Regions from separate parts of the Terrabacter sp. 2RAF25 genome, predicted to be linked through region 3. Evidence: predicted binding sites of a transcription regulator. Region 3 holds the regulator's gene; each other region holds the start of a gene.
The links. The regulator LexA, encoded in region 3, represses DNA repair genes until DNA is damaged. The targets are predictions, from matches to a motif close to TCGAACANNTGTTCGA.

Region 1 (9,535 bases), on a different contig from region 3:
CTCGTGGCGGTGCTCGTCGCGGCCTTCTTCGCCGACCTCTTCAACTCGACGCTGCTCCTCGGCGTCGTGCTCGGCCTGCTGGCCGTCGCCAGCTTCGTCACCGTGCTCCAGCGCATGGTGACCGTGCGTCGCCAGGCCCTCGCGTCCGGCGAGGTCGGCGCGTGACCTCCGTCGTCCGCCGGGCCACCGACACCGTCAGCGTCCTCGGGTTCAAGATCGGCTGGTCAGCCGTACGCGCCCTGCCGGAACGGGCGGCATACGCCCTCTTCGACCGGGTGGCCGACATCAGCGTCCGGCGGGGTGGCAAGGGCATCGAGCGCCTGCGCTCGAACTACCGACGCGTGCGCCCTGAGCTCGACGAGCGCGAGCTCGAGCACCTCGTGGCGGCTGGGATGCGCTCCTACATGCGCTACTACTGCGAGGCCTTCCGCCTGCCGTCGCTGAAGCGTGAGCAGATCGACGCCGCCGTGGTCACCAGGGGGGCCGAGGAGGTCGCCGAGCTGTCGGCACGCGGTGAGGCCGCCATCGTGTTCGTGGGTCACCTCGGCAACTTCGACCTCGCCGCAGCGTGGTCGGCGGGCAACCTCATGCCCGTGACGACGGTCGCCGAGCGGCTGAAGCCGGAGGAGGTCTACCAGGAGTTCGTCGCCTTCCGGCGCTCGATCGACATGGACATCATCCCACTGACCGGGGGCGACGACCCCTTCCACGGGCTGCTCACGGCCGCACGCGGCGGCGGACGGCTCATCGCCCTGGCCGCCGACCGTGACCTCACCAACGGCGGCGTCGAGGTCGACCTGCTCGGTCATCGCGCCCGCATGGCCAAGGGCCCGGCGGTGCTGTCGCTGATGACCGGGGCCCCGCTCTACGCCGCCCGCATCTGGTACGAACCGGCGCCTCGTGGCGAGGGGCTGGGCGGACACCGCACCGTCATCGAGTTCAGCGACCGCCTCGTCCCTCGCGTCGAGGGCCCGACGGGGGCGAGGGCTGCCGACCTCATCCAGCAGTGTGCCGACCACCTCGCCGTCACGATTCGCGAGCACACGTCGAGCTGGCACATGCTGCAGCGGGTCTTCGTCGACGACCTCGACCCGTCCAAGGACCCCGTGCACGACGCCACCACGGCCGCCGGGGCGACCCCGTGAGGGTGGGCATCGTCTGCCCGTACTCCTTCGACGTGCCGGGCGGGGTGCAGTTCCACGTGCGAGACCTCGCCGAGCACCTGATCGGCCAGGGGCACGAGGTCTCGGTGCTGGCGCCTGCCGACAGCGAGACCGAGCTGCCCCCGTACGTCACGTCAGCCGGCCGCGCCACGGCGGTGCGCTACAACGGCTCGGTGGCGCGCCTCAACTTCGGGCCCGTGACGGCCTCCAAGGTGGGGCGCTGGCTCGACCACGGCGAGTTCGACGTGCTCCACCTCCACGAGCCGGTGACGCCCAGCGTCAGCGTCCTCGCGCTCATGGCGGCCGACGGCCCCATCGTCGCGACGTTCCACACCTCGATGCTGCGCTCGCGCACGATGCAGACGGCCTACCCCATCATCCGGCCCAGCCTCGAGAAGATCGCAGGCCGCATCGCGGTGAGCGAGGACGCCCGCCGCACGGTCACCACCCACGTGGGCGGCGACGCCGTCGTCATCCCCAACGGGGTGTACGTCGACCGGTTCGCCTCGGCGCCGCGTCGCTCCGCGTGGATCGGCACGCCGACCGCCCCGACGATCGCCTTCCTGGGACGCATGGGCGAGCCTCGCAAGGGCCTGCCGGTGCTCGCCGCCGCACTGCCCGCGATCCTCGAGGCAGTGCCCGGGATCCGCGTTCTCGTCGCCGGGCCGGGCGACCCCGACGAGGTGACCGAGGGCTGGCCGAGCGCGGTCGTGGAAGCGTGTGAGTTCCTCGGGGCGATCTCCGACGCCGACAAGGCCTCGCTCCTCGCGTCGGTCGACGTCTACGTCGCGCCGAACACCGGGGGAGAGAGCTTCGGCATCATCCTCATCGAGGCGATGAGCGCCGGGGTGTGCGTGCTCGCGAGCGACCTGTCGGCCTTCTCGCGCGTGCTCGACGGCGGCAGCGCCGGTGCGATGTTCGCCAACGAGCAGCCCGACGACCTCGCCCGAGCCCTCGTCGATCTGCTCCGCAGCCCTGAGCGTCGTGCAGCACTCGCCGGGGCCGGCCAGCAGCGGGCCCGCATCTTCGACTGGTCGGTCGTCGCCGACAAGATCCTCGCCGTCTACGAGACGGTCATCGAGGGGCGGGCAGCGGCGACCCCGTCCCAGGGCCGCTGGAACCGGTTCCTGCGCGGGGGTGCCCGGTGAGCGAGGTTCTCTCCTGGGTCTTCGCGGTCCTCTTCGTCCTGGTCGTCATCGCCTGGTACCTCAGCTACACGGCGGCCCGGCTCGACCGTCTCCACGTGCGCCTGAGCGGAACCCTCGCGGCCCTCGACGCGCGGCTCGTCCGCCGCGCCGAGGCAGCCGTCGAGCTCGCCAACAGCGGCCTGCTCGACGGGGCGACCTCGCTCATCCTCGCGAACGCCGCCGCGGGCTCGCTCGAGGCGCCGGCCGAGCACGGGGACGACCGTGAGCTCGCTGAGAACGACCTCACGGAGGCCCTCGACGTCGCCCTGACGCCCGAGACCGTCGCCGACCTGCGATCCACGGCGTTGGGCACCGACGTGCTGGCCCGGCTCAGCTCGGCGTGCACCCGCGTGCAGCTCGCCCGGCGCTTCCACAACGACGCCGTCACCGACGTGCGCCGGGTGCGGCGCAAGTGGGCGATCCGCGCCTTCCATCTCGCCGGCTACACCCCTCTGCCGCGCACCGTCGAGTTCAACGACGAGGCCCCCGAGCATCTCGTGGTCGCCTGACCGACGCTCACGGACGCCGGGTCGACCACCCGGCGGAGCGACGTGCGTCACAGTGCCGGCTGCGGTCGTGGGGCCGCCGGCGGACCGTGTCGTGCGCCGTGCCCGCGTGGGCCTACCCTGTGTGCATCCCCAGCCCAAGATCACGGGAAAGCAGGACATCGTGAGCACCACCCCGACCACGGGCAGCACGCCCGCGGCTGACCAGCAGTCCACGAGCTCGAAGGGCACGACGCGCGTCAAGCGCGGCATGGCCGAGATGCTCAAGGGCGGCGTCATCATGGACGTCGTCACCGCCGAGCAGGCGAAGATCGCCGAGGACGCCGGCGCGGTCGCCGTCATGGCGCTCGAGCGCGTCCCCGCCGACATCCGCGCCCAGGGCGGCGTGTCGCGCATGAGCGACCCCGACATGATCGACGGCATCATCGAGGCCGTCTCGATCCCCGTCATGGCCAAGGCCCGCATCGGCCACTTCGTCGAGGCGCAGGTGCTCCAGAGCCTCGGCGTCGACTACATCGACGAGTCCGAGGTCCTCACCCCGGCCGACTACGCGAACCACATCGACAAGTGGCAGTTCACCGTGCCCTTCGTCTGCGGCGCGACCAACCTCGGCGAGGCCCTGCGCCGCATCACCGAGGGCGCGGCGATGATCCGCTCCAAGGGTGAGGCCGGCACGGGTGACGTCTCCAACGCCACGACGCACATGCGCCAGATCCGCCAGGAGATCCGCCGCCTGCAGAGCCTCCCCGAGGACGAGCTCTACGTCGCGGCCAAGGAGCTCCAGGCCCCCTACGAGCTCGTCAAGGAGGTCGCCGAGGCCGGCAAGCTCCCCGTCGTGCTCTTCACCGCGGGCGGCATCGCCACCCCGGCCGACGCCGCCATGATGATGCAGCTCGGCGCCGAGGGCGTCTTCGTCGGCTCCGGCATCTTCAAGTCGGGCAACCCGGCCCAGCGCGCCGAGGCCATCGTCAAGGCGACGACCTTCCACGACGACCCCGACGTCATCGCCAAGGTGTCGCGCGGCCTCGGCGAGGCGATGGTCGGCATCAACGTCGACGAGATCGCCCAGCCGCACCGCCTCTCCGAGCGGGGCTGGTGACCTTCCGGTCCCACCCGGCATCCCGCTGACGTATGCCGCCGTGCCCCACCGGGTGCGGCGGCATACGTGCGTCGTGGCGTGGACGCCCTCCGTGTGCAAGCGCCCGGACTCCTGACCCCGCTCGTGCTCACGCGGGCCGCGGCGGCCGTCGCTGTGATGGCAGCATCAGGGCGTGAGCCGTTCCGGAACCGAGCTGTCACGGGCCTACTGGTCCGACGTCGTCGAGCCGCTCGTTCGCGGTCGATGGCCCGGGATGCCCTGTGCCGCAGGGCGGCTCGGGAGCGGGTCCGACGTGTTGGGCTTCGACGACGCCATGTCGCGCGACCACGACTGGGGCCTGCGCCTCAACCTCCTCGTCCCCGTTGCGGCCGTGCCAGAGGTCGATGTTCACCTCGCCTCGACGCTGCCGGACTCCTTCCGTGGCCACCCGATACGTTTCGCGACGACGTGGGAGCCCGTCGTGCGTCACCGGGTCCAGGTCGACTCGGCGCGCGACCTGGCGGTGTCTCGGCTCGGGGTCGACCCGACCGGCGACCTCGGCATCGACGACTGGCTGTCGCTCACCGGCCAGGCCGTGCTGGAGATTGTCGGGGGCGCGGTCTTCGCCGACGACGACGGCGAGCTGGACGGCATACGTCGTCGGCTGCAGTGGTATCCCGACGACCTCTGGCGTCACCTCGTGGCGACCGACTGGGCGCGGATCGGCCAGGAGCTTCCCTTCGTGGGGCGCACGGGGGAGCGTGGCGACGACCTCGGGTCGCGCGTCGTCACCGGCCGGCTGGCCCACGTGGCGATGCACCTCGCGCACCTGCTCCACAGGCGGTGGCCGCCCTACGCGAAGTGGCTCGGCACGAGCCTGTCGGCCCTCCCGGCCGGTGAGGCCGTCACCCGACCGCTGACCGACGCCGTGTCGGCAGCGCGGTGGACCGATCGCGAGGCAGGCCTCGTCCAGGCTCTGCGCGTGCTGACCGGGATCCAGCGGGGCGCCGGACTGCCCACCGTCGACGACCCGGTCGAACCGTTCTGGGACCGCCCCTTCGCGGGCGTGCGCGAGCAGGTCGTGCAGGTGCTCGAGGACTCGGTGACCGACCCCGAGGTGCGCACGCTGGCGCGCGGCGTGGGGTCGGCGGAGCAGTGGAGCGCCAACGTCGACCTGCTCGTCGACGCCGCACTCCGTCGACCGCCCGTCAGGTGACCGCACCCCGCTCGGCGAACTCGGGCTGCTCGAACTCGCGGGTGTCGAGCACCTCCTTCACGTGCTTGGCGGCGCGGACGGCGTCGACGTGGGTCACGTAGAGCGGTGCGAAACCGAGCCTGATGATGTCGGGCTCGCGGAAGTCGCCGATGACGCCCCGCGCGATCAGCGCCTGCACGACAGCGAAGGCCTGGGGGTGGCGCAGCGAGACCTGCGAGCCGCGGCGTGCGGGCTCGCGCGGCGTGGCCAGGGGCAGGTCCACACCGAGCTCGTCGAGGGCGTCGATGAACGTGCCGGTCACCGACAGCGAGGCGGCCCGCACGTCTGCGGGGGAGAGTCCGTCGTATGCCGTCAGCGCCGCCTCGAGGGCCAGCACCGACAGCAGCGGCGGTGTGCCGACCCGCGCCCGCGTGATGCCGGGGGCCGGCTCGTAGTCGGGGCGCATCTCGAAGGGACGGGCATGGCCCTGCCAGCCGGTGAGCGGCTGATCGAAGTCGTTCTGGTGGCGCCGCGCCACGTAGAGGAACGCGGGCGCGCCCGGGCCTCCGTTGAGGTACTTGTAGCCGCAGCCCACGGCGAGGTCGGCACCGCCGGCATCGAGGTCCACCTCGAGCACGCCGGCCGAGTGGCACAGGTCCCAGCACGCCAGCGCGCCCACCGCGTGCGCAGCCTCGGTGATGGCCGGCAGGTCCCAGACCTCGCCGGTGCGGTAGTCGACGCTCGAGTAGGACGCGAGGGCCAGGTCCTCACCGATCTCACTCATGGTGGCCACCGCATCGCGCGGGTGGACGCGACGCACCTCGAGACCGGCCAGCGCGGCGGCCGACTCGGTCATGTAGAGGTCGGTGGGGAACGAGTCGGGGTCGGTGAGCACCACGCGCCGCCCCGGGCGCAGGCGCCCCGCACCGACGACCGCCTTGAACAGGTTGACCGACGTGGAGTCCGTGACGACGACCTGTCCGGGTGCGGCGCCGACGAGTCGGCCGACCGTGTCGCCGACCCGCGTCTGGGCACCCCACCAGTCGGCCTCGTTCCACGACCGGATGAGCCGCTCTCCCCACTGCCGGTGCATGACGTCGTCGACGACGGCCGGCACGGCACGGGGGAGGGCGCCGAGCGAGTTGCCGTCGAGGTAGATGACGCCCTCGGGCAGGTCGAAGCGGTCACGCGTGTCGCGCAGCGGCGACTCCGCGTCGGCGCGCTCGGCGCGGGCGAGAAGGGCGTCGTGGGTGTGCACCGTCGTCATGGCGGCAACGTAGCCGGTGGGCTCGCCGTGGCGTCAGGGCAGGTACGACAGCCGTCTCGCATGCCAGACGGTTCGTCGGTGGCTCGCGTCGGGGAGCCCCACGACGGATCGGTCGCGGCGCAGCCCTACGCTTGCCCGGTGAGCACCACGACCACCGACGGCGAGACCATCACGACGCCGGCACCAGGAGAGCGGGTGCGCATCGGCGTCCTCGCCGTGCAGGGCGACGTGCGCGAGCACCTCGACGCGCTGACCGCCCTGGGGGCCGAGGCCGTCACGGTGCGCCGCCCCGCCGAGGTCGAGCGGGTCGACGGCCTCGTCATCCCGGGCGGCGAGTCGACCGTCATGGACAAGCTCGTGCGCGCCTTCGAGCTGCGCGAGCCCCTGCTGCGCCGCATCGCGGAGGGCATGCCGGCATACGGCTCCTGCGCCGGGATGATCATGCTCGCCGACCGCATCGTCGATGCCCGACCCGACCAGCAGACCCTCGGTGGCCTCGACGTGACGGTGCGGCGCAACGCCTTCGGCCGCCAGGTCGACTCGTTCGAGCAGGACCTCGAGTACGCCTGGTCCGACCCCGTCGCGAGCGGAACCGTGCACGCCGTCTTCATCCGCGCACCCTGGGTCGAGGACGCCGGCCCGGACGTCCAGGTGCTCGCCCGCGTGAGCGAAGGAGCGGCCGCCGGTAGGATCGTCGCGGTCCGGCAGGGCAACCTGATGGCCACGTCGTTCCACCCCGAGGTGGGCGGCGACCGCCGGATCCACGCCGAGTTCGTCTCGATCGTCAGAGCGCACCGACTCCAGCAGTCCGGTGCCAGCCAGTCACCGGAACGCGAGGACACTGCATGAGCGGCCACTCCAAATGGGCCACCACGAAGCACCAGAAGGCGGCCAAGGACGCCAAGCGCGGCAAGCTCTTCGCCAAGCTCATCAAGAACATCGAGGTCGCGGCCCGTCAGGGCGGCGCCGACCCCACCGGCAACCCGACCCTCTACGACGCTATCCAGAAGGCCAAGAAGACGTCGGTGCCCAACGACAACATCGACCGCGCGGTCAAGCGCGCCTCGGGTGCCGAGGCCGGTGCGGCCGACTGGCAGACGATCATGTACGAGGGCTACGCGCCGAACGGCGTCGCGGTGCTCATCGAGTGCCTCACCGACAACCGCAACCGTGCCGCCGCCGAGGTTCGCACGGCGCTGACCCGCAACGGCGGCCAGCTGGCCGACCCGGGATCGGTGTCCTACGTCTTCAACCGCAAGGGTGTCGTCACCGTCCTCAAGGAGGCCGGCTCCGAGGACGACATCCTCGAGGTCGTGCTCGAGGCCGGCGCCGAGGAGGTCAACGACAACGGCGACACCTGGGAGATCATCTCCGAGGCCACCGATTTCGTCGCGGTCCGCAAGGCGATCCAGGACGCCGGCATCGACTACGAGTCGGCCGAGGCATCGTTCGTGCCGAACCTCCAGGTCCCGCTCGACCTCGACGGCGCGAAGAAGATGATCCGCGTCATCGAGGCCCTCGAGGACAGCGACGACGTGCAGAACGTCTTCGCCAACGGCGACATCCCCGACGACGTGCTGGCGCAGCTCGACGACGAGGAGTGAGCTCCGGCTCGACATCAGGTGCGGAGGCACGCCGGGGACCGGCGTGCCTCCCGTCGTTTCGGGGGAGGGCGGTTAGCGTTGTCCCGAACACCTGTTCGGATGGTCCGAGACTCCCGACGCCCCCAAGGAGGTATGCCGTGCGCGTCCTCGCAGTCGACCCCGGGCTCACCCGGTGCGGCGTGGGCGTCGTCGACGGCGTCCCCGGGCGCAAGCTGTCCCTCGTCGAGGTCGGTGTCATCCGCACGCCGTCGGGTGACCCGACGCCGAAGCGGCTCGTGGCCGTCGAGGACGAGATGCGGCAGTGGTTCGCCCGGCACCGGCCCGAGGCCGTGGCCATCGAGCGCGTCTTCGCCGACACCAACGTGTCCACGGTCATGGGCACCGCCCAGGTGACCGGCATCGTCATGATCATCGCCGAGCGGCTCGGTCTGCCCGTCACGCTCCACACGCCCACCGAGGTCAAGGCCGCGGTGAGCGGCAACGGTCGCGCCGACAAGGCACAGGTGACCACGATGGTGACCCGGCTGCTCGGACTCGACACCCCGCCCAAACCGGCCGACGCCGCCGACGCGCTCGCCCTCGCGATCTGTCACGTCTGGCGCGGTGGCACGCAGAGCCGGCTCGAGGAGGCGCGGGTCGAGGTGCTCGCGCGCACGGCAGGCCGGGGGAGCGGCATACCCCGTCGGGTCCCGCCGGCCGCCGTCCCGCCGGTGCAGCGGCTGCGCGCCGCCTCCAACCAGCTCGCCCGCACCACCCGACCCACCCGACCCACCCCTGGAGCCCAGCCCCGATGATCGCCTCGCTCTCCGGCACCGTCCTCAAGGTCGGCCTCGACTCCGTCGTGGTCGGCGTCGGCGGCGTCGGCATGCTCGTGCACACGACGCCCGCCACGGCGACCTCGGTGCGCCTGGGGCAGCCCACCGAGCTGGCCACGAGCCTCGTCGTCCGCGAGGACTCGCTGACCCTCTACGGCTTCGCCACCGACGACGAGAAGCACGTCTTCGAGACCGTCCAGACGGTCTCCGGCGTCGGCCCCCGGCTGGCCCTCGCCGTCCTCGCGGTGCACACGCCCGACGCCGTGCGGGTGGCCCTCGGCACCGCTGACCTCGTCGCGCTGACCAAGGTGCCCGGCATCGGCAAGAAGGGCGCCGAGCGCATGGTCCTCGAGCTCAAGGACAAGCTCGGCGCGCTGCCGGGCTCGGCCGGGCACGCAGAGCCGGTCCACCTCGACAGCGGCGAGGCCTGGCGCGAGCAGGTGGGCGAGGCCCTCGTCGGGCTCGGCTGGACGGCCCGTCAGGCCGACGACGCCCTCGACAAGGTCGCACCCCTGGCCGCCGACGGCGCCGGGGTCTCCGCCCTGCTGCGCGCAGCCCTGCAGGAGCTCGGGCGATGAGCGTCGACCGGTCCTGGGACGTCGACGAGGCACCCGACGTGTGGGAGGACGGCTTCGACGCGACCGCCCGCATCGTCGACGCCCGCAGCGACACCGACGAGCGCCAGGTCGAGGCGGCCCTGCGACCCAAGCGCCTGGACGA
Region 2 (9,535 bases), on a different contig from region 3:
GCGGCATCGGTGCCGCCGGCGACGAAGGTGGTGACCGGCCAGCCGGTGAAGAACTGGGTGCCGAAGCGGATCGCCTGGTTGCGCGCCCGCTGCGCCAACCGCATACCGCTGATGCCCCTCGGGAAGCCGAGGTAGTTGCGGATCATCGACGACGTGCCGGCTTGTCCGCCAACGGCTTCCGCTTCGAGGACCACCGTGGAGAGTCCCTCGGACGAGGCGTAGACGGCTGCGGCGAGACCGGCCGGGCCGGCCCCGACGATCGCGACGTCGACGACGCGGTCGACGTCGACGTCGGCCGGCCTGCCGTAGATGCGTGAGGCGACGTCGCGCACGCTCCTCGCGCTGCCGACCCGCTTGGCCATGTCCATGACGAGCGGGAACTCCGGCTCACCGCCCTCGGCCGCGAGCAGCTGCAGCACGTGCTGACCCTTGTCGCTGTCGGGCGCGTAGACCCGGTTGGGCATGCCCATGCGGTCGAGGTAGTCGCGGATGCCGAGCGTGAGCGCGTCCTCGACGGGGGAGACGATGGCGACGGCGACCACCTCCGGCTCGGCGACCGTCGAGCCCCAGTCGGAGAGCAGCTCGCAGATCGCCGTGTGGAACTCCTCGTCGCGAGCGCCGCGCGGCATCAGCAGGTACGCGTCGTACTTGCCCTTCGCCATGCCGCCGCGCAGGCGCTCGGCGTCCTCCCTGAAGGTCGACACGTGGGCGGCGATGACCCGGCGCGCGGTCGGCACGGTCTGGCGCCACCAGTGGAAGGCCTGGTGCACGTCGCCGTCGGGCAGCCGCGACTCGGTGACGAACATCGCCACCTGGCCCCCGTCGGCGACGACGCGCTTCGCGGCCTGCTTGGCCTCGTGCGCCGACGTGGCGGTGGGCAGCTCGTAGTCGCGGGCGTAGCGGCTGAACTCGTCGAGCAGCTGCTCGCAGCGCGTCTCGGACACCAGGATGATCGCCGGCTTCACCCTGTCGATCCTAGGAGAGGTGCCCCCGAGAACGTATGCCGTCGGGCTCAGTCGGGCTCAGTCGGTGGACGCCGTGACGCCGGCGGCCGGCCGGGCGTCCTCCGGTCGCTGCCGGAGCGTGAGCCAGAGCCGGTGCGCGGTGATCACCAGGAGCGCCCAGGCGAGGCCGATGAGCCAGCCTGCGACGACGTCGGTGAGCCAGTGGTGGCCGAGGAACACGCGGGAGAGTCCCATCGCGACGACGAACACCGTTGCCGTCGTGATGGTGACGACGCGCTGCCAGGTGGCGGTCGTCTCGATGAGGACGAGGTAGGCCACCACGGTCGTCAGGACCGTGGCGTTCAGTGTGTGCCCGCTCGGGAAGCTCGGCGAGATCTCGAGCGGCGGCACCGCGAGGCTCGCCGGCGGCCGGGCACGGTCGACGAAGTCCTTGCCGACGATCGTCATGGCGAGCGAGCCGACCGCGGCGACCACGGTGAGGACGATCGGCGTCCAGCGACGGCGCCGCCAGGTCACGATGGCGACCGCGACAGCGGCGAGGATCGGCATGCCGACCGGCCCACCGATGTCGGTGAAGGCGGTGACGGCCGAGTCGAGACCAGGGGACCGCAGGCCGACGGCTGCGTCGAGCACCGGCTGGTCGACGGCGGCGAGTGACCGGTTGGCCACGACGCTCTCGTATACGGACTCGATGCCCTCGACGAGCAGCGACATGACGACGATGGCGACGGCGGCGAACACGACGAAGGCCAGGTGCGCCGACGACCACTGCACGACCCGGGTTGCCGCTGACACCAGCCCTCGTCCGGCACGGGTATGCCACGACGTGAGGTCGCGGGCTCCGATCGTGTCGTCGGGAGTTGGCGGCCGGCCGGGTCGGGGCATGGGCCCATCCTCACCCATCCGGGCGCCCGGGTTAGACGTCCGCTGTGTCATCGGTCGCCGTCCCGCTGCCTCCGTGGACTGAAGGAGTCCCGGCCTTGCGAATGTCATTTCGCATCGATGGCTCTCGCCTCTTGATTCTCGCTCGAACTGGTGTTCGAATAGGAGTGAGAGGTGGAGGACGACAGGGGAGGTCGGCATGACGAGCGTCATGAGGACTGGCGCGACGCCGCCGGTGCCGACTGCTGCCCGACACGAGTCGGATGCAGTGCTGGAGCTGTCCGACCTCTCAGAGCTCTATCGCGTCCGGGCGCTGCATCGCGATCCAGTGCGCATCCATGACCGGTCGCCCGCAGAACGTGCCGTGCGGCGCGAGGTGGCCCGGAGCGTCCTGCAGCACCAGCTGCCCGCACTCGTCGCCGAACTCATGGCCGCGGCGACCGACGACCTCGCGGTCGAGCCACTCACCGAGGGTGAGGCGATGGCGAGCAGTGAGCTGCGGGTGATCGAGGCCGTGGAGCGGTGCAAGTCGGTGCTCGACGGTGTCGCGCTCGAAGCGCTGGCGCGGCTGGAAGTGACCATCGAGGCCACCGAGGACGCGAGGTTCGCTGCGCTCGGCCGCCCGCGACCGTCAGGCTGGGTCGGCGCTGCCGAGCTCACCGTGCTCGAGGTCTCCACGGCGACGGGTCTGGGGCCGCAGGAGGTCGGCGCTCGCCTCGACCTCGCGACCACACGCAGCCCGGGAGCGGTCGAGCTCCGGTCTCGCCTGTCGCGCGGCGAGGTGAGCCTCTACCGGGCCTGCGCCATCGAGCACGAGATCCGGCAGCTGCCGTCCGAGGCAGGGCCGGGCATCGTCGAGTCGACCCTCCGAGCGAAGGACGATGCGCCGCCCTCGCCGACGCTGTTCCGTCAGCGCCTCACTCGCACCTGTCTGGCCGCCGATCGTGAGGCCGCGGCCCGCAGACGTGTGGCCAGGAGGCGGCGCGGTGCCCATGCGCGCATCGACGGTGACGGCCTCGGGGTGCTCACCGTGACCAACGACGCCGACAAGGTCATCGCGGCGATGGAGCGCGCCGATGCTGTCGCTCGTGCCGCGCGGCAGGCCGGTGATCCGCGCTCGCTCGACCAGCTGCGCGCCGACGTCATCACAGACACGCTCGTCTTCGGCTGCGTCGACCTGTCACCACGACCCTCCGAACCTGCGGACGCCGCAGGCGCGGCCGGCATCGCGGGCGGCGTGGGCGCCCCGCGGGCGGTCCTTCTCGGACACACCAAGGCGGGACGTCGACCGGCCGCGCACGTCACGATCGTCGTTCCCGTCAGCACGGCCCTCGGGCTCGATGACGCGCCGTGCGAGATCCCCGGCTACGGGTGGGTCACGGCCGAGCATGCTCGGCAGATCATGCTCGGCCCCGACTCGACCTGGCGCCGGCTGCTGGTGGATGCCGAGACGGGCGCGGCGCTGAGGCTCGAGACGAGCGCCTACCGCCCGACCGCCGTGATGCGTGCACACGTCGAGGCCGTCGACGGCACCTGTCGCGGTCCGGGCTGCACGGTCCCGGCCGCGCGCTGCGACCTCGACCACGACATCCCGTGGCCGCACGGTCCGACGACCACCACCAACCTCACCGGCAAGCACCGGTTGCACCACAACGTGCGCACCCACGGTCACTGGCGGGCCGAGCGAGATCCCGACGACCACACGGTCCGGTGGCGCACGGTGGCCGGGCGCCGCTACACGAGCCGTCCCTGCGACTGGCTCGAGGTGCTCCGAGACTCACCGCCGCATGACCGTTCGAGCGATGACTCCGGCGAGCGCTCGCGCGACCCGCAGGAGATCGACGACCCACCGCCCTTCTGACCTTGCTCCGCCCGGGATCAGCCGCCGAAGTCCTGGGTCCAGTAGGCGCCGTAGGGGCCGCCGGTCGCGTAGCCCACGCCGATGGCCGTGTAGCGGCAGTTGAGGATGTTGGCCTTGTGACCCGGGCTCTTCATCCACGCCGCCATCACGGTCGACGGGGTGCGGTAGCCGGCCGCGATGTTCTCGCCGAGCCGCGAGCCGGTGTAGCCCTGCGCCCGGATCCGCTGCACGAAGGTGCGCCCGTCGGGCGAGGTGTGCGAGAAGTACCGCCGCTTGGCCATGTCGGCCGAGTGGGCCTGGGCCGCGCGGGCGAGGCGCGCGTCGGAGACGAGGCCGCGGCACCCGACCTTGGCGCGCTGCGCGTTGACGAGCTGGACCACCTGCTGCTGATAGGTGAGGGCGGCGCTCGCCGGTGCCGCCGCGGTCGCCAGCGGGGCCGCGGCCAGCAGGACGGTCAGGCCGGCGAGGACGGCCGGGCGGGTGCGACGCGAGCGGTCGGTGGGGGCGGGCGTGGTCTTCATGGTGCCTCCGGGTGGCGTGACTCCGGCCGTATGCCGTCCGGCCACGGTAGGCGCGTACGCGTCGGCGCGCCCGCGAAAGCGACAAAATGGACACCTCGAGTGCGGCTCCCGCTGTCGGCGTCAGCCGTGGCGCTCACGGTGCTCGGCCCGCCACGACGTGTACGCCTCGACCCGCTCCACGGCGTCCCATGCGTCCTTGAAGATGCGGGCCGACTCGGCCTTCACCGGGTCCTCGGGCCCGCGCTGGAGCTGGCGCCTCCCGTGCGATCCGCTCTGCCCGCGCCGTTCGGGCGGCACCGGGCCGTCGTACTTCTTCCCGTCCGGGTGGTTGGCGTAGCGCCGAGCCCGGGTGAACCCCATCTGGAGGTACTTGCGCGCGAGGTCCGCCCCCACGAAGTCGCCCGCGGCCAGGTAGGAGTCGAACCTGGACCGGATCGCCGCAGCGCTCTCACGCGCGACGTCGGGCGTGCGGAAGCGCCACAGCGGCAGCAGCTCGTCCTTGTACGGCTGCGCCCGCAGCACCCCCTGCTCGCCGCGCCCCACGCGGTAGAGCTCCGGATGGGCTCGCAGGTCGACGGCCGAGAGATCGAGTCCCTCGTACGGGTCAGCAGGCGGCGTCACCCCCTGACCATTCCCGCTCGAGCACCACCACCGTCGGTGCGGCTGGCTAGCGTGCCTCCCATGACCATCGAGGTGCGCCCCGCCACGCACGCCCGGTTCGACGACGTCGCCACGATGCTCGGCCCGACGAACCCGGCGAGCACCGTCTGCTGGTGCCTGAGCCACCGCCTCGACTCGAAGACCAGCAGGGCGCTGGTGGGCGCCGCTCGCGGGGAGTACGTCGAGAAGCTGACACGGCGCCGCGTCGCTCCGGGCGTGCTCGCCTACGACGGCGACGAGGTCGTCGGCTGGGCCGCGGTCGCGCCGCGCTCCGAGCTGCCCTTCGCGCGCTCGACGAAGATCCCGCACGTCGACGACCTGCCGGTCTGGTCGGTCTGGTGCATCCGCGTGCGACCCGGCCACCGTCGGCGCGGCATCTCCCTGCCACTCCTCGAGGGCGCCGTCGACTACGCCCGTCAGAAGGGGGCGCCGGCCGTCGAGGGCTACCCCGTCGACAACCACGGAGCCAAGGTCGACCTCACGATGGCCTACGTCGGCACCCGCGGGCTCTTCGAGCGTGCCGGCTTCACGAAGGCCGCCGACACCGACTCCGTCTCGGGTGGCTTCCCCCGCGTGGTCATGCGCCTGGCGCTGTCCTAGGGTCGGCGCCATGACGGTCGTCGGTGCAGACGGACTCGCCCGCCCCACGTGGGCCTCGGTCGACCCGCTCCTCATGGAGTACTACGACACCGAGTGGGGCGTGCCGATCCGCGACGAGCGCGGCCTCTACGAGCGCATCTGCCTCGAGGGGTTCCAGGCCGGGCTGTCCTGGGCGACCATCCTGCGCAAGCGTCCCAACTTCCGCGCTGCCTTCGCGGACTTCGACCCCGACGTCGTGGCCGCCTTCACCCAGGGCGACGTCGAGCGGCTGCTCGGCGACGCCGGCATCATCCGGCACCGCGGCAAGATCCAGGCGACGATCACCAACGCCCGGGCCACGATCGCGTTGCGCGACGAAGGCGGTCTCGTCGACTTCGTCTGGGGCTTCCAGCCCACCGACACGCCGCGCCCCGACACCCACGCCGACGTGCCGACCGTCTCCGACGAGAGCAAGGCGCTGTCGAAAGCCCTGCGCAAGAAGGGCTTTGCCTTTGTGGGGCCCACGACGATGTATGCCCTCATGGAGGCGGTCGGAATCGTCGACACGCACCTGCTCACGAGCCACCGCCGCGGCAGCTCCGGCGTCTGGCCGGCCTAGCCGAGGATCGCCTTCGCGGCGTTGTGGCCCGGGATCGAGCTCACTCCGCCGCCACGCCGGGCGCCGGCGCCGCCGAGCAGCATGTTGGCGTATGCCGTCTCGACCCCCCAGGTGCCCACCTCGGCGTCGCGCTCCGCCCAGGGCCACTGCAGCGAGCGGTGGAAGATGTTGCCGCCCGGCAGGCCCACGGACTGCTCGAGGTCGACGGGGCTCTTCACCTCGATGCAGGGGTTGCCGTCCGTGTCGCGCAGGAGCACCGACTCGATCGGTTCGCCGAGCACCGAGTCGAGCGACCGGATCGTCGCGAGCAGCGCCTCCTTGGTGGCGGTCTCGTTGTCCTCGCGGAAGAGCCGTGCCGGCAGGTGCAGGCCGAACAGCGTCAAGGTCTGCGCCTCGCTCGAGGCGAGCTCCGGCCCGAGGATCGAGCGGTCCGACAGCGTGTGGCAGTAGATCTCGCACGGTGGCAGGTCGGGGATGTTGCCGGCCGCCGCCGTGGCGTACGTCTGCTCGAGCTGGCCGTAGCCCTCGTTGATGTGGAAGGTGCCGGCGAAGGCGGCAGCCGGGTCGACGGCCGCATCGCGCAGGCGGGGGAGCCGGGTCAGCAGCATGTTGACCTTCAGCTGTGCGCCCTCGACGTCGGGCTCGGTCTCGACCGGGGCGGTGCCGGACGCCGCGAGCAGCCGGTTGAGCACCGTCGGGGCGCACGCGGCGACGAGCGACGCTCCCGACGCGCTGCCGCTGCCGGCCGATCCGCCGGCCCACGCCACCTCGCCCGTCGACGGGTCCACCGACGTCACGTCAGCCCCGGTCACGATGGTCGCGCCGGCCGAAACAGCCGCTGCGGCAAGGGAGTCCGTCAGGGCCCCCATGCCACCCACCGGCACGTCCCAGTCGCCGGTGCCCCCACCGATGAGGTGGTAGAGGAAGCAGATGTTCTGGCGCAGGTCGGCCTCGCCCAGCGAGGCGAACGTGCCGATCAGCGCGTCCGTGGCGATGATGCCGCGCAGGGTGTCGTCGCTCGTCACCGACTCGATGAGCTCGCCGATCGGCTGCGTCGTCAGGGCGTCGAAGAGGGCGTCGTCGCCGGCCAGCGCCCGCACGTCGTCGCGTGACCGCAGCGGCTCGAGCACCGTCGGGAAGAGGCGCTCGGCCACGCGCCCCATGCGTGCGTAGAAGTCGGTCCAGCCGGCATACGCGTCGTCGCTGCCGGTCAGCCCGCGGAAGGCCGCTCGGGTGGCCGCCTCGTCGGCGTTGTCGACGAGGAGCCCGCGGTCGGGGTCGGCCGGCACCGGCGTGTAGGAGGAGAACCGCCGCCGGATCAGGCGCAGGTCGAGGTCGAGGTCGGTGAGCACCTGCCGCGGCAGCAGCGACACGAGGTAGGAGTAGCGCGACAGTCGGGCGTCGACGCCCGTGAAGGCCTGGGCGGACACAGCAGCGCCGCCCACCCGGTCCGAACGCTCGAGGAGGAGGACGGTCCTTCCCGCGCGGGCCAGGTAGGCGGCGGCCGTGAGGCCGTTGTGACCGGCCCCGATGATGATGTCGTCGTAGCGCACCCGGTCAGACTAGGTGGCCCGACCGGGCTGCGCCCGACGACCTCATCACGACTTCATCGCGACCTCGTCGCGGTCACCGCGTCGTCGCGGCCTGCCGCTGCGACCACGCGCGGTCGGCCGCGTCGATGCTCGCACGGCTGCGCAGGTCGACCCCGGCCCGCTTGGCCGCGGCCTTCGCCCGGGCGGTCGTGAGGTCGGGGGTGGCGACCTTCTCCGGCGTGATCGTGCGGTCGGCGGCGGCATACCTCCTGTTGCCCGCGGCGATGGCGTCGGCCGAGTAGGTGGTGGCGCCCGCCCTGGCGGCGAGCGTGACCCCGAACGCCGGCTTCGTCACGACGGCATACCCGTCGCGGTGGCCCGCGACGTTCGGGTGGTAGCTCTCGCTGATCGGGTTGGACAGTCCGTTGAGCCACTCCGGGCTGTCGCAGACGGCGTGCCCGACGAACTTCTGGGCCGGGTTGACGAAGGTGAAGCCACGGGCCGCGGCCGCGCTCGACGTGCGCGAGTTGAGCAGGTCGGCGGTCGCGTTGAGCCGTGACTCCTCCGTCGGGGAGAACCACGTGAAGGCGTTGCAGTCCTCGCCGTTGAAGATGTGCGGGTAGCCCACGACGATGACTTTCGCGTTCGGCGCCTTGGTGCGGATCGAGGAGTAGAGCGTCGACAGGCGTCCCGGCAGCGTGTTGTTGATGACGCTCTGCGCGCCGTCGATCGCACCGTTGCAGTCGCTCATCCAGGCCGGCTGCGCGCACTCGGTCAGCACGTCGGCGAAGCCGGCGTCGTTGCCGCCCACCGAGATCGTCACGTATGCCGTCGAGCTCGAGAGCGCCGACAGCTGGGTGTTCGTCACGTCGGCGACCGTGGCGCCCGAGCAGGCGCGGAAGGTGAGCGCGAGGCCGAGCGAAGCCGCGTCGAGCGACGGGTAGGCGTAGACGGAGCGCTGGCACGAGGTTCCGTCGCTGATGTAGGTGCGGGTGCCGGTGCCCGACGAGTACGAGTCGCCGAGGGCGACGTAGGAGCCCCCCGCAGCGACGGCCGGCGGGCTGAGGGCGAGGGCCGCACCGATGCCGACGAGGCTGGTGAGGCCGGCCCCGAGGGCTCGCCTGCGGCTGGTTGAGGTGGGGGAGCTGGAGGACCTGACGGACTTGCTCTTCACGACACACTCCTTTGTGGGTGGAAGGCTGATGACGCCGAGCACTGCAGACCACGCGAAAGGGCGCCGACCCTCGCTGGTGTGCTGCGGGTCACACGTCCCGTACCGGACAGTAGGGCCCGGCGGCCCACCCCGCGAGCCGAACTTCCCCCTGCTGCGCCGCGGGGCGGCCGTCACCCGTCCGGGGTGATGCCGGGCGGGTGCGTCCCGACCGACGATGAGGGCCGACGGCCTCGCCCCGACGTCGTCACGACATCGGAGGGATTCCATGACCACCCTGAAGGAAGGGCCGATCGGGCCAGTCGACCTGGCCGTCATCGGGTTCCGCGGAGACCTGCAGCAGGGCGGCATCCGGGACGCCGTCGCCAGAGCCGTCGACCGCGGTGCCGTGCGAGTGCTCGACGTCCTCCTCGTCCACAAGGACGACGCGGGCCGCGTCGTCCTCCACGACGCCGAGTCGCCGGAGGGCGCGGAGGATCTGCTGGGCTTACCGACGCTGATGCCCGATCTCGTCGGCGAGGACGACGCGATGGCGATCGCGGCGGAGATGGACCCGGGCACGACGGTCCTCGTCATCGCCTGGGAGAACGCGTGGGCCGCCGAGATCGCCACCGCGGTGCGCGACCTCGACGGGGAGCTGCTCGTGCTGGAGCGGCTGCCGCGCGAGGACGTCGAGGTGGCGATCGGCGCCGTCGACCCGAGCAGGGAGAGGTCATGAGAGGACGCAGAGGAAGGCCGGGCCTGC
Region 3 (9,535 bases):
GAGGAGGCACTGGTGGCCATCGCCGAGCGCGTCGTCGACGTGCTCGAGCTGCGCCTGCGCACGCGCGAGCTGGAGGACTCGCTGGCCGCTCTGACCCAGGCCCGCGACGAGCTGCACCGCTCCAACGAGGCGCTCTCGGTCTTCGCGGGCCAGGTCAGCCACGACCTTCGGACGCCCCTCACGGCCATCATGGCGAGCACCGAGATGCTCGGCCAGCGGGAGGCCGTCGTCGCGGACCAGTGGTCGGGTCGCCTCGTGGCCACGGCGTTCCGATCCGCCACGCGCATGGCCGGCATGATCGAGCAGATCCTCGCCCATGCCCGTGTCGGAGCCGAGCTGCACAAGTCGCCGACCGACCTTCGCACCGTGCTCGACTCGGTGCTCGAGGACCTCGCCCCGACGCTCTCCGCCCGACGGGCCTCCGTCGATGTCGGCGACCTCCCGAGCATCCCGGCGGACGCCCAGCAGCTCTACTCGGTGCTGCTCAACATCGTCTCCAACGCGATCAAGTACGCCCGTCCCGACGTGCCGCCGGCCATCGCCATCACCGCAGACCAGCACGACCGGTCGTGGCGGATCTGCGTGCGCGACAACGGCATCGGCATCGCCCCGGCCGACCGCGGGCGGGTGTTCGACCTCTTCAACCGGGTCGAGACCTCGGTCGACGGCAGTGGCATCGGGCTGGCGACCGTCAAGCGCATCATCGAGGCACACGGCGGCTCGATCGGGATCAGCCCCGTCGACGGACCCGGCACCATCGTGTGGTTCGAGCTACCGGCGGCCGACAGCTCCGACGAGGTCCGCGAGTCCTGACCGGCCTCTGCGCCCGCCCAAGCACCAACCAGGCGACCCCGAACGACACCGGCGCACGCAGGTCGATGAATCCGCCCTGGACGACCAGCAGCGCGAACGTCGATGCGGCGGTGCCGTCGTCCATCGACTGCAGGAAGGACGTGGCGCCCGCAGCCACACCACCGTCGAGCACCGCGGCCGCGGCGAGCACTGCGACATCGACCAGAGCTGCGAGTGCTGCCCAGCGCAGGCGCTCCCCGACCGTGCCCGACGGAGCACCCTGACGGATCGGTCCTGAGAGGCCGACCAGCCGGTCCGGCCCGAGCGGATCGAGCGGATCGAGCGGCCCGACCGCCTCGAGGGCCCCGAGCTCCCCGAGCGGCTCGGCACGGTCCTGCGCGGCAGGCTGCGCGCCGGGCTCGTCGACGGGCCCGCTCACCGGGTCGCTGCGCGGCTGCAGCCCGGACCGGGTGAGGGCCGCAGCCAAGGTGACGCCGAAGCCGGCGACACCCAGCAGCACCGGTGACGACGCGGCGATGAGCACAGCGTCGGCGGCCGCGGCCGGGCCGTAGCCGGCCCACGCGACGAGCACCGGTGGAACCGCCTGCACGACCGCACTACCCAGGCATGCCCGCGCGACGAGGGAGTCCCTGCGGTCTCGGGCCAGGCGTCCGTGGGAGTGGCCCCTCGCCTGGCCGCCCCATCGCAGCGGGTCTGCCCGCGTCGCGTCGCCGTGAGCCGGTCCGGGCATCCGACGCTGCACCTGACGCGATGTGGCTCGGCCCGGTGTGAGGGGGCCGCTCACGGCACGAGCCTCGGCCAACGCAGCGGGTCGGACCCGAGACTCGGCCCCGTCGTGGTGCAGGCGCGCTCGTCGGCACCCTGCACGATGCGCAGCTCGGGCCGGCCGGCCGCGACCGCCACCAGGTTGTGCGCGCTGTCGGTGCCCGCCCTCAGGTAGTCCGAGTGGCCTGTTGACGTGCGGCCCGCGTCGACGAAGGCGGCCCGGGGCCGCATCCAGTGGTTACAGCCTGAGCCAGGGTCCTTCAGTGCGAACGTCGAGAGCCGCAAGGACCCATCCACCTCGGACGGGCGCGTGCCGTGCACCATCCAGCCGTAGCTGAACACGTCGTCGCCGACGGCGCCCAGAACGTTGAGCGCACCTGGCTTCAGTGCGGTCTGCGCGATGTCGGTGAACGGCAGTCCGGGAGCCCCGAAGACCACGACGTCGTCGATCGAGCTCGTGCGCAGACTGGCGAACCCGGCCAGCGTGGCGCCATAGGAGTGCGCCCACACCGTCTGGTGCGCGGGCCCGTCACGGGCCGCCTCGAGCCCGGTCACGAAGTCCGCGAGGGCTCCTGCGTTCTCGCGGGCAAGCTTGCCGTTGAGGACGTTCCGGTCGATGGACGACGTGATCTCGTGCACCTGGGGTGCGTCGTAGCCGATCCACGTGACGACGGCGACATCCTCCCCCTCTGCGATCGCCCGCGTCTCGGAACGCATCCTGACGAACGTGTCGTCGTAACGCCCCAGGTCTGCACCCACCATGGTGGACAGGCCGCCCACGAAGGTGACGACGTGCTCGGCACGGTCGACGTCTCCCACGGCGACGACGGCCTTGAGGTCGGGCTCCCGAGCGTCGAGGAGAAGCAGCTTTCGCGGCGCCCCGTCACGGCGGGCGAGGACGTCACGCACCGCGCGTATGCCGTCGAGCTGCTCCTGTGCTCGCGTTCGCTCGGCGGCGTTCCAGGGCGACGCCTGGCGCTGCGCCTCGCGTGCCCGAGCGGTCGCCGTGCGCTCGGCCCGGTCGAGAAGGACCAGGTTCGCCTCGTGGCGCGCGGCCGCCGGCACCCCGTCGCGAGGACCCACCCACTCAGGTCGCTCGCGAAGGGCCTGGTGTCGCTCCTCGTCAGTGAGGGACCGCCACCACGCCGCCGACGCGAAGACGCCGGCGGACGCCTGGGGCGGCACCGTCAGGTCGCTCCCTTCGAGGTCGGAGTCGGTGGTCGACTCAGCCGCCGGTCGAGCCGTCGATCCCGCCGCAGCGAGAGAGGTGGCTCCTCGCGCCGCGGCCAGGAGCGCGCGGTGCAGGTCTTCGTCGGTGCGGGTGGCCGCGCGCCGAGCCTGCTGCAGGCAGGCGTGGACCTCGGCCTTGAGCAGGTCGTCGAGGCGCGCTCGGTGCGACTCCCCGACCGGGTCGCCGAGGGAGGATCGCACCGGGAGGAACAGTCGCCCGTCGGCGTCGACCCAGGCACCCTCGTCGGACGCGCGGTGGTCGGCACGCCCGACCAGCTCGAGCGCGCTCTGCAGGCGTTGGGCGGCGTGGGCCACGGCGTTCGCCGCCACCGCGATGCTGCTCGCGAGCTGACCCAACCCGGCGACGACGGTGCCGTAGCGGTCGGCCGCGGCGCCCGAACCGGCACCGGTCCAGCGGGGCGCGGCCGAGCGGCGCCACAGCACCAGCTCGGCGAGCACGACGAGCCGGCACCGCCGCTGTTCCAGCCGCCGGCTCACCTCGAGCAGCAGCTGCGGACGGGAGGCGCGGATGTCGCGCACGGACAGGCCCGGGCCCACGGCCGTGGTGCTCACCGCGTGCCGTCGGCGGCGGCGCCACGTGCGTCACGCCGGGTGGCGCGGAGCGCTTGCCGGGCCACCTGTTCGACGGCGTCGTAGCCGTCGGCGGCGAGGCTGACGCGGCGACCGAGCTCGCGCAGCTCCCACTGTGCCGTCGACAGCCGCGCCTGCCACGCAACCGCCACCTGCGACAGCCCCGAGGCGCAGCGACCACCCGGCAGGGCGATCGCCACCGGCCGGAGGTCGTCGGCCACCCCGAGGCGCCGCACCTGCCCCAGCACGTCCTCGATGGTGGCCACGCTCTCCCGCAGTGCCGCGGTGTCGATCTGGTATCTCATGACCTGCTCCCTTCCCGAGGCCAGCCACGCTAGGTCGCCGACTCGGGGCCCGGCTGGCGTCATCCACAGGCTCGGGAGGGTGGTCGTGACACGGCAGCACCCCAGACCCAGAACGCACACAGCAGAACGCCGCACCCCCTTCAGGGGTGCGGCGTCCGGGCGGCGACGGCGGGGTCGAAGCGCCGTCACCGCCAGCCGCTGGAGGTGGAGCCAACGCGGCCGATGGGGTGGGTCGAGACGAGCGGGAGCCGGCCGGGCGGCATACGCAAGGAAGCCTCAGGCCCAGGGGGCTCCCGTTGTCAGCGACTCGGGACGACGAGCTGCTGCCCGACGTGTATCTCGGTGGTGCTGAGGCTGTTGGCGACCTGGAGCTCGACGACACCGTCGGCGACGGACAGCTGAGGCAGCTCCCGCGCGGCGATGCCCGACAGCGTCTGACCCGAGCCGACCGTGACCGTGTGGGAGCCGGAGGACGCCGAGGCCAGCTGGCCGGCCAGTCCGACCGCCAGCAAAGAGACGAGCGCGGCGACGAGGAGCGCGACCACGAGCCGACCGAACCGGGTCAGGCGCAGGGGCGGCTGGGCGGCCCGGGCGGCACGGACGGCCTCACGCCCGGTCGGCACCAGCACGAGGTGCGGACGGGCCGCGGGCTGCTCTGTGGTCTGCGGCTGACGAACGGCCTCGAGGACGATGGCGCTCATGGTGACCTCCCCTTGCTCCTGAACTGGCGAACATGTGTTCGATAGAACGTCTGTACGATTTGTAGCACGTATGTTCGAGGAAGTCGAGACACGCATCGAACAGGTGTTTGGCAACTGTGTTCGAACCTCGTTACTCTTTCCTCACACCACACACCTCACCAGCCACCACTGACACTGGCCCTCGAGCGGTCCTCGAGCACTTCTCACGCGGTCTCGAGCCAGGTTCAGCACACGGTCTGACGAGCCGACGAAGGGGATCACCATGGGCGTGACCGAGCTTCCCGATCGCGAGACCGGCGACGGACTGACCGTGCGCCAGCGGCGCGTGCTCGAGGTGATCCGCAACTCCGTCGACCGCCGGGGCTATCCGCCGAGCATGCGCGAGATCGGTGACGCCGTCGGCCTGGCGAGCCCCTCGAGCGTCTCCCACCAGCTCAACGCTCTGGTGACCAAGGGTTACCTGCGCCGCGACCCCAACCGCCCGCGCGCCCTCGAGATCGTCTCCCCCGACGCGACGGCCGAGGAGGTCGGCTACCGCAGCGGAGACCACTACGACACCGAGACCGACTCCGGCGACGCCCGTCCCGAGGCGTCCTACGTGCCCGTCCTCGGCCAGATCGCGGCGGGCGTCCCCATCACGGCCGAGCAGGTCGTCGAGGACGTCTTCCCGCTGCCGAAGCAGCTCGTGGGCGAGGGCGACCTCTTCCTGCTCAAGGTCAACGGCGACTCCATGGTCGACGCCGCCATCTGCGACGGCGACTGGGTCGTCGTGCGCCAGCAGCAGCACGCCGACAACGGCGACGTCGTCGCGGCAATGCTCGACAACGAGGCCACCGTCAAGACGTTCAAGCGCGTCGACGGTCACGTCTGGCTGATGCCGCACAACGAGGACTTCTCCCCCATCGACGGCGACCACGCGACGATCCTCGGCAAGGTCACCGCCGTGCTGCGCCGCATCTGACGAGCGGGGTCGCCCGCCGCGGCGGGGGCCCGCTTCCAGTAGGCGTATCGCCTCGGCGGGCGCCACACTCTGACGAGTGAGTCCTGCAGAGGAGACCGCCATGGCAGCCGGGCGCACCCGCGACGTCGTCTACACCTACCGCTACCTGCGGGGCGCGATGATCGCGCTGTTGCTCATGCTGCTGCTTTCGGTGGGCTACGAGTGGTGGTGGGAGACCGGCCACACCTGCTGGCTCGGCTCGATCAGCGCCTACTACTACACGCCCGCGCGGACCGTCTTCGTCGGCTCCCTCTGCGCCCTAGGCGCGAGCCTCATCGCCTACAAGGGGCACTCGTCCGAGGAGGACGTGCTGCTCAACTTCTCGGGATTCATGGCGTTCGTCGTCGCCATGGTGCCGACCGTGCCCGACGACCGCTGCGGGCCGAACGCCTACACGCAGACACCGGCCGAGATCGCGGCGGCGGTGCGCAACAACATCTGGTCGCTCGTCGTCGTCGCCGTGATCGCGGCCGTCATCGTCGCAGCGCTCAAGCGGGGCGCCGTGCGGCGCGATGCCGCTGCGCGACCGACGACGCGGTCGGTGCTCGTGACCCTGGGGTGCGCGGGCGTTCTGCTGGTGGAGCTCACCCTCTTCCTCGTCCTTCGCGACCGTTTCATCGCCCTGAGCCACGGCATCGCCGCGGCAACCATGGTGGCCGGGGTCATCGCCGTCATGGTGCTCAGCGCGCTGCGCACCGAGGCGCGCCACCGGGCGGTCGGCGACGACGACGACGGGCGGGGCTATCGCCGCATCTACCTCGCCATCGCGGTCGCACTCACCGTCGCCTTGGCCGCCACGGTCGTCGCGGCGCTGACGGTCAGGGGCTTCGCCCACCTCGTCCTCGTCGCCGAGGTGATCGTCATCGTGCTCTTCGCGACGTACTGGGGCGTCCAGACGAAGGAGCTGTGGGACCTCGGCGAGGTCTCAGCCGACGAGGCGCGCGACCTCGGGTCCCGCGTCGAGTAGCCCTCTGCGGCTCACGACAGGGGCGTCGGTTCGCCGAGCGACCCGAGCCACCACGTGCCCGCGTCGCCGTACTCCGTCCGCTCTTCCGCCGTCATGGTGGCCACGACCCGCAGCCAGGACTCGGCGCGAGCGAGCCGTCCCAACTGCAGTGCCGCGGGCAGCGCCCGGCGGAGCCGGGTCGCGGGAACGACGTCGCTCCACACCTCGAGCCCTGCGTCGGCCACCCGTCGCAGCCGTGGGTCGTCGGGGGCTGCCTCGAAGCGGTGCACAAGCACGTTGAGCGGGATGAACAGTGCGGTGAGGGGGTGCGTCAGCACTGCGTCGCCGAAGTCGAAGAAGCGCATGCCCCCCGGCCTGGCGAAGACGTTGTTGGGGTGCAGGTCGTTGTGCACGAGGTTCACGCCCGTCCCGAGGGCGTCGAGCTCCTCGCCCCAGCGTGCGACCGTGGGGAGGAGTCGGTCGAGCCTCGCTGCCACCTCCGGCCCCATCCGCCGCGGGTCCCCCTCGGGCAGCGCGACCAGTGAGGCCGTCCTCCCGCTCACGTATGCCGCCGCGTGCGTCGGGTGGAGCAGTGCTGCGCCGGCCGCCTCGAGCTCACGCTCGTGCCCGACGAGCTCGCGCTGCAGGTGCATAGCCTCCGCGGCGACGCGGCACCACGCGTCGACGTCGTCATCGGCCACGGTGTCGGCGAAGACCGGGCCCTGGTCGGGCGCGAGGTGCAGGCCTCGCTCGAGGTCGGCGGCGACGACCGGCACCACCCGGTCGGGGGCGAGCCGGTCGAGGACGACGAGCAGCGCGGCCTCGAAGGACTGGTGCGCGCAGTTCTGCTTCGCCCAGTAGGTCGTGCCGTCGGACGCCAGCGCACGCCACACCGTCGACCATGGTCGCTGGTGGACGGGCTCGAGACGGACGAGCTCGCTGCCGAGCCCACCGAGGGCTTCCTCCAGCCACGTACGGAGCTCGGCGGCGAACCCCTCGGACGCCCAGCGCACGGAGGGGCCGGGCCCCTCCTCCGGCAGGGCGGCATACCTCCTCGGCGGGTCGTCGGGGCGGTCCGCACCGCCCTCCGAGTCAGTGGCCGAGGGCATCGCGCAGCTCGGTCAGGGTCTGCCCCAGCGGCGCGTGGAGGCGGATCGTCGCCTCGGCGTCAGCGCGGGTCGCCGACCGGGTGACGATGGCGACGGGCACGGCGCGCTGGTGGGCGCGGCGCACGAAGCGGTAGCCACTCATGACCGACAGCGACGAGCCGAGCACGAGCACGGCGCCGGCCGCTTCGACCAGGCCGAAGCAGCGCTCGACGAGCGCCTTGGGCACGGACTCGCCGAAGAAGACGACGTCGGGTTTGACGGTGTCGTTGCCGCAGACGAGGCAGCGCGGCGCGTGGAAGGACTCGACGAGGGCGTCCGCCAGCACGATGTCACCGTCGGGCCGCACCTGCTCGCCCCACTGGGACCCGACCGAGGTCGCGGCCTCGGCGAAGCGCGCCATGAAGCCAGGGTTGGCCTCGGTCATCCTCTCGTGCAGGCCGATTCGTGAGGTGTACTCGCCGCAGGTCAGACACACGGCGCGCTCCAGCGACCCGTGCAGCTCGACGACGTCGGTCGCGCCCGCTGCCTGGTGCAGGCCGTCGACGTTCTGCGTGATGACCGGGCCGACGTAGCCGGCTCGTTGGAGGTCGGTGACGACCCGGTGGCCCTCGTTGGGGGACGCGGCGTTGAACCGCTGCCAGCCGATGTAGCTGCGGGCCCAGTAGCGACGACGAGCACCGCTGCTGCCCGCGAACTCGCCGTACGTCATCGGCTCGACCCGGCGCGTCCCGTCGGGCCCCCGGTAGTCCGGGATGCCCGACTCGGTGGACAGGCCCGCGCCGCTCAGGACGACCACGCCGCCGGCGCTGACGAGGTCGACGAGGTCGTCGAAGGTGCCGAGGTCGTGCGTCTGCAGCGGCAGCGTGCGCGACGTCGACAGCCGGGTTGTTGCGCCCGGAGCGCCCGTGGCGCCTGTCGCGTCCGTCGCCCGAGGAGGTATGCCGGTCGGCTGGTGCACCCGGCCAGCCTACGTGGGCGACGCGACCTCGCTCGAGCGCGAGGAACGCGCAGGATTCCATAATCTTCGGTTATGATCGGTGCATGATCGACGCTGCCGGCCTGCGGGTCATGAAGGCCATTGCCGACGAGGGAAGCTTCACCAGCGCCGCCAACGCGCTCGGCTTCACCCAGCCGGCCATCTCCCAGATGGTGCGGCGCCTCGAGCAGCGCACCGGCACGGTGCTCGTCGAGCGCTACGGTCGGCAGGTCCGGCTCACCGAGGCCGGGCAGGTGCTGGCCCGCCACGCGGTCGGCGTCCTCGCCGCCCTCGACGCCGCCGAGGAGGAGATCAGCGCGATCGCGGGGCTGCGCGCCGGTCGCGTGCGCATGCAGGCCTTTCCTAGCTCGTCGGCGACCCTCGTGCCCCGCACCCTGGCGATCCTCAAGGCGAGGCACCCCGACATCACGGTGACCTTCACCGAGGCAGAGCCGCCCGAGTCGCTGGCCGCCCTTCGCAACGGCGACTGCGACGTCGCCGTCGCGTTCGCCTACGAGGGCGGTGACCTCGGCGAGCTGGAGGAGGACCTCTCGCTGCTCGTCACCCGACGCCTCATGGACGACGAGGTGCGCCTCGTCGTGCCGGGCTCCCACCCCCACGCCCGCGACGCGGCCGCCGTCCTCACCGACTTCTCGGATGACGAGTGGATCGCCGGCTGTCCCCGGTGCCGCGGCCACCTGCTTTCACTCGCCGACACGGCCGGCTTCCGGCCCAACGTCGCCTTCGAGACCGAGGACTACGTGGCGCAGCTCGGCCTCGTCACTGCCGGCCTCGGCGTGGCGCTCGTCCCCGACCTCATCCTCACCGCGGCCAAGCACGACGAGGTCGCGACCCTGCCGCTGTCGCCCGCTTCACGGCGCCAGATCCTCGCAGTGACCACCCCCGACCTGCAGCGCGTACCGGCCGTGGCGGCGGCGCTCGATGCGCTCTGCGAGGCCGCCGGCGCCGATCCGGCGACCTCCACGGCCGAGCTCGTCGGCGCCAAGGCCTGACACTCACACCCTCCGCGCCGCGCCGGACGCCTTCGTGACCGGCAGAATGCGGACATGACACGGGTTGCTCTCGCCGCCACCGGTCC

Region 1: a site for LexA is predicted at 8,084-8,099, ahead of ruvC (crossover junction endodeoxyribonuclease RuvC). Genes of this name have one in related genera too.
Region 2: a site for LexA is predicted at 1,993-2,008, ahead of AB4091_RS19795 (HNH endonuclease signature motif containing protein). Genes of this name have one in related genera too.

What each region holds. Positions count from the first base shown of each region.
Region 1 is NZ_JBFRGJ010000005.1:9,235-18,769, reverse strand. Features, by position in the region: gene pgsA (phosphatidylinositol phosphate synthase) at 1-165, shown strand, start outside; gene AB4091_RS13805 (phosphatidylinositol mannoside acyltransferase) at 162-1,145, shown strand; gene AB4091_RS13800 (glycosyltransferase family 4 protein) at 1,142-2,311, shown strand; gene AB4091_RS13795 (hypothetical protein) at 2,308-2,859, shown strand; gene pdxS (pyridoxal 5'-phosphate synthase lyase subunit PdxS) at 3,020-3,955, shown strand; gene AB4091_RS13785 (DUF4037 domain-containing protein) at 4,128-5,150, shown strand; gene kynU (kynureninase) at 5,143-6,396, opposite strand; gene pdxT (pyridoxal 5'-phosphate synthase glutaminase subunit PdxT) at 6,535-7,245, shown strand; gene AB4091_RS13770 (YebC/PmpR family DNA-binding transcriptional regulator) at 7,242-8,000, shown strand; gene ruvC (crossover junction endodeoxyribonuclease RuvC) at 8,138-8,794, shown strand; gene ruvA (Holliday junction branch migration protein RuvA) at 8,791-9,393, shown strand; gene ruvB (Holliday junction branch migration DNA helicase RuvB) at 9,390-9,535, shown strand, end outside.
Region 2 is NZ_JBFRGJ010000009.1:61,059-70,593, forward strand. Features, by position in the region: gene AB4091_RS19785 (FAD-dependent oxidoreductase) at 1-965, opposite strand, end outside; gene AB4091_RS19790 (phosphatase PAP2 family protein) at 1,023-1,850, opposite strand; gene AB4091_RS19795 (HNH endonuclease signature motif containing protein) at 2,047-3,708, shown strand; gene AB4091_RS19800 (CAP domain-containing protein) at 3,726-4,229, opposite strand; gene AB4091_RS19805 (DUF4385 domain-containing protein) at 4,350-4,850, opposite strand; gene AB4091_RS19810 (GNAT family N-acetyltransferase) at 4,911-5,489, shown strand; gene AB4091_RS19815 (DNA-3-methyladenine glycosylase I) at 5,500-6,087, shown strand; gene AB4091_RS19820 (phytoene desaturase family protein) at 6,084-7,640, opposite strand; gene AB4091_RS19825 (SGNH/GDSL hydrolase family protein) at 7,714-8,793, opposite strand; gene AB4091_RS19830 (DUF6325 family protein) at 9,059-9,508, shown strand; gene AB4091_RS19835 (SHOCT domain-containing protein) at 9,505-9,535, shown strand, end outside.
Region 3 is NZ_JBFRGJ010000008.1:209,783-219,317, reverse strand. Features, by position in the region: gene AB4091_RS18815 (sensor histidine kinase) at 1-813, shown strand, start outside; gene AB4091_RS18810 (hypothetical protein) at 731-1,402, opposite strand; gene AB4091_RS18805 (alpha/beta hydrolase) at 1,594-3,381, opposite strand; gene AB4091_RS18800 (hypothetical protein) at 3,378-3,704, opposite strand; gene AB4091_RS18795 (LysM peptidoglycan-binding domain-containing protein) at 4,004-4,405, opposite strand; gene lexA (transcriptional repressor LexA) at 4,668-5,366, shown strand; gene AB4091_RS18785 (hypothetical protein) at 5,443-6,372, shown strand; gene AB4091_RS18780 (phosphotransferase) at 6,384-7,460, opposite strand; gene AB4091_RS18775 (Sir2 family NAD-dependent protein deacetylase) at 7,444-8,418, opposite strand; gene AB4091_RS18770 (LysR family transcriptional regulator) at 8,502-9,449, shown strand; gene AB4091_RS18765 (gamma-glutamyltransferase) at 9,504-9,535, shown strand, end outside.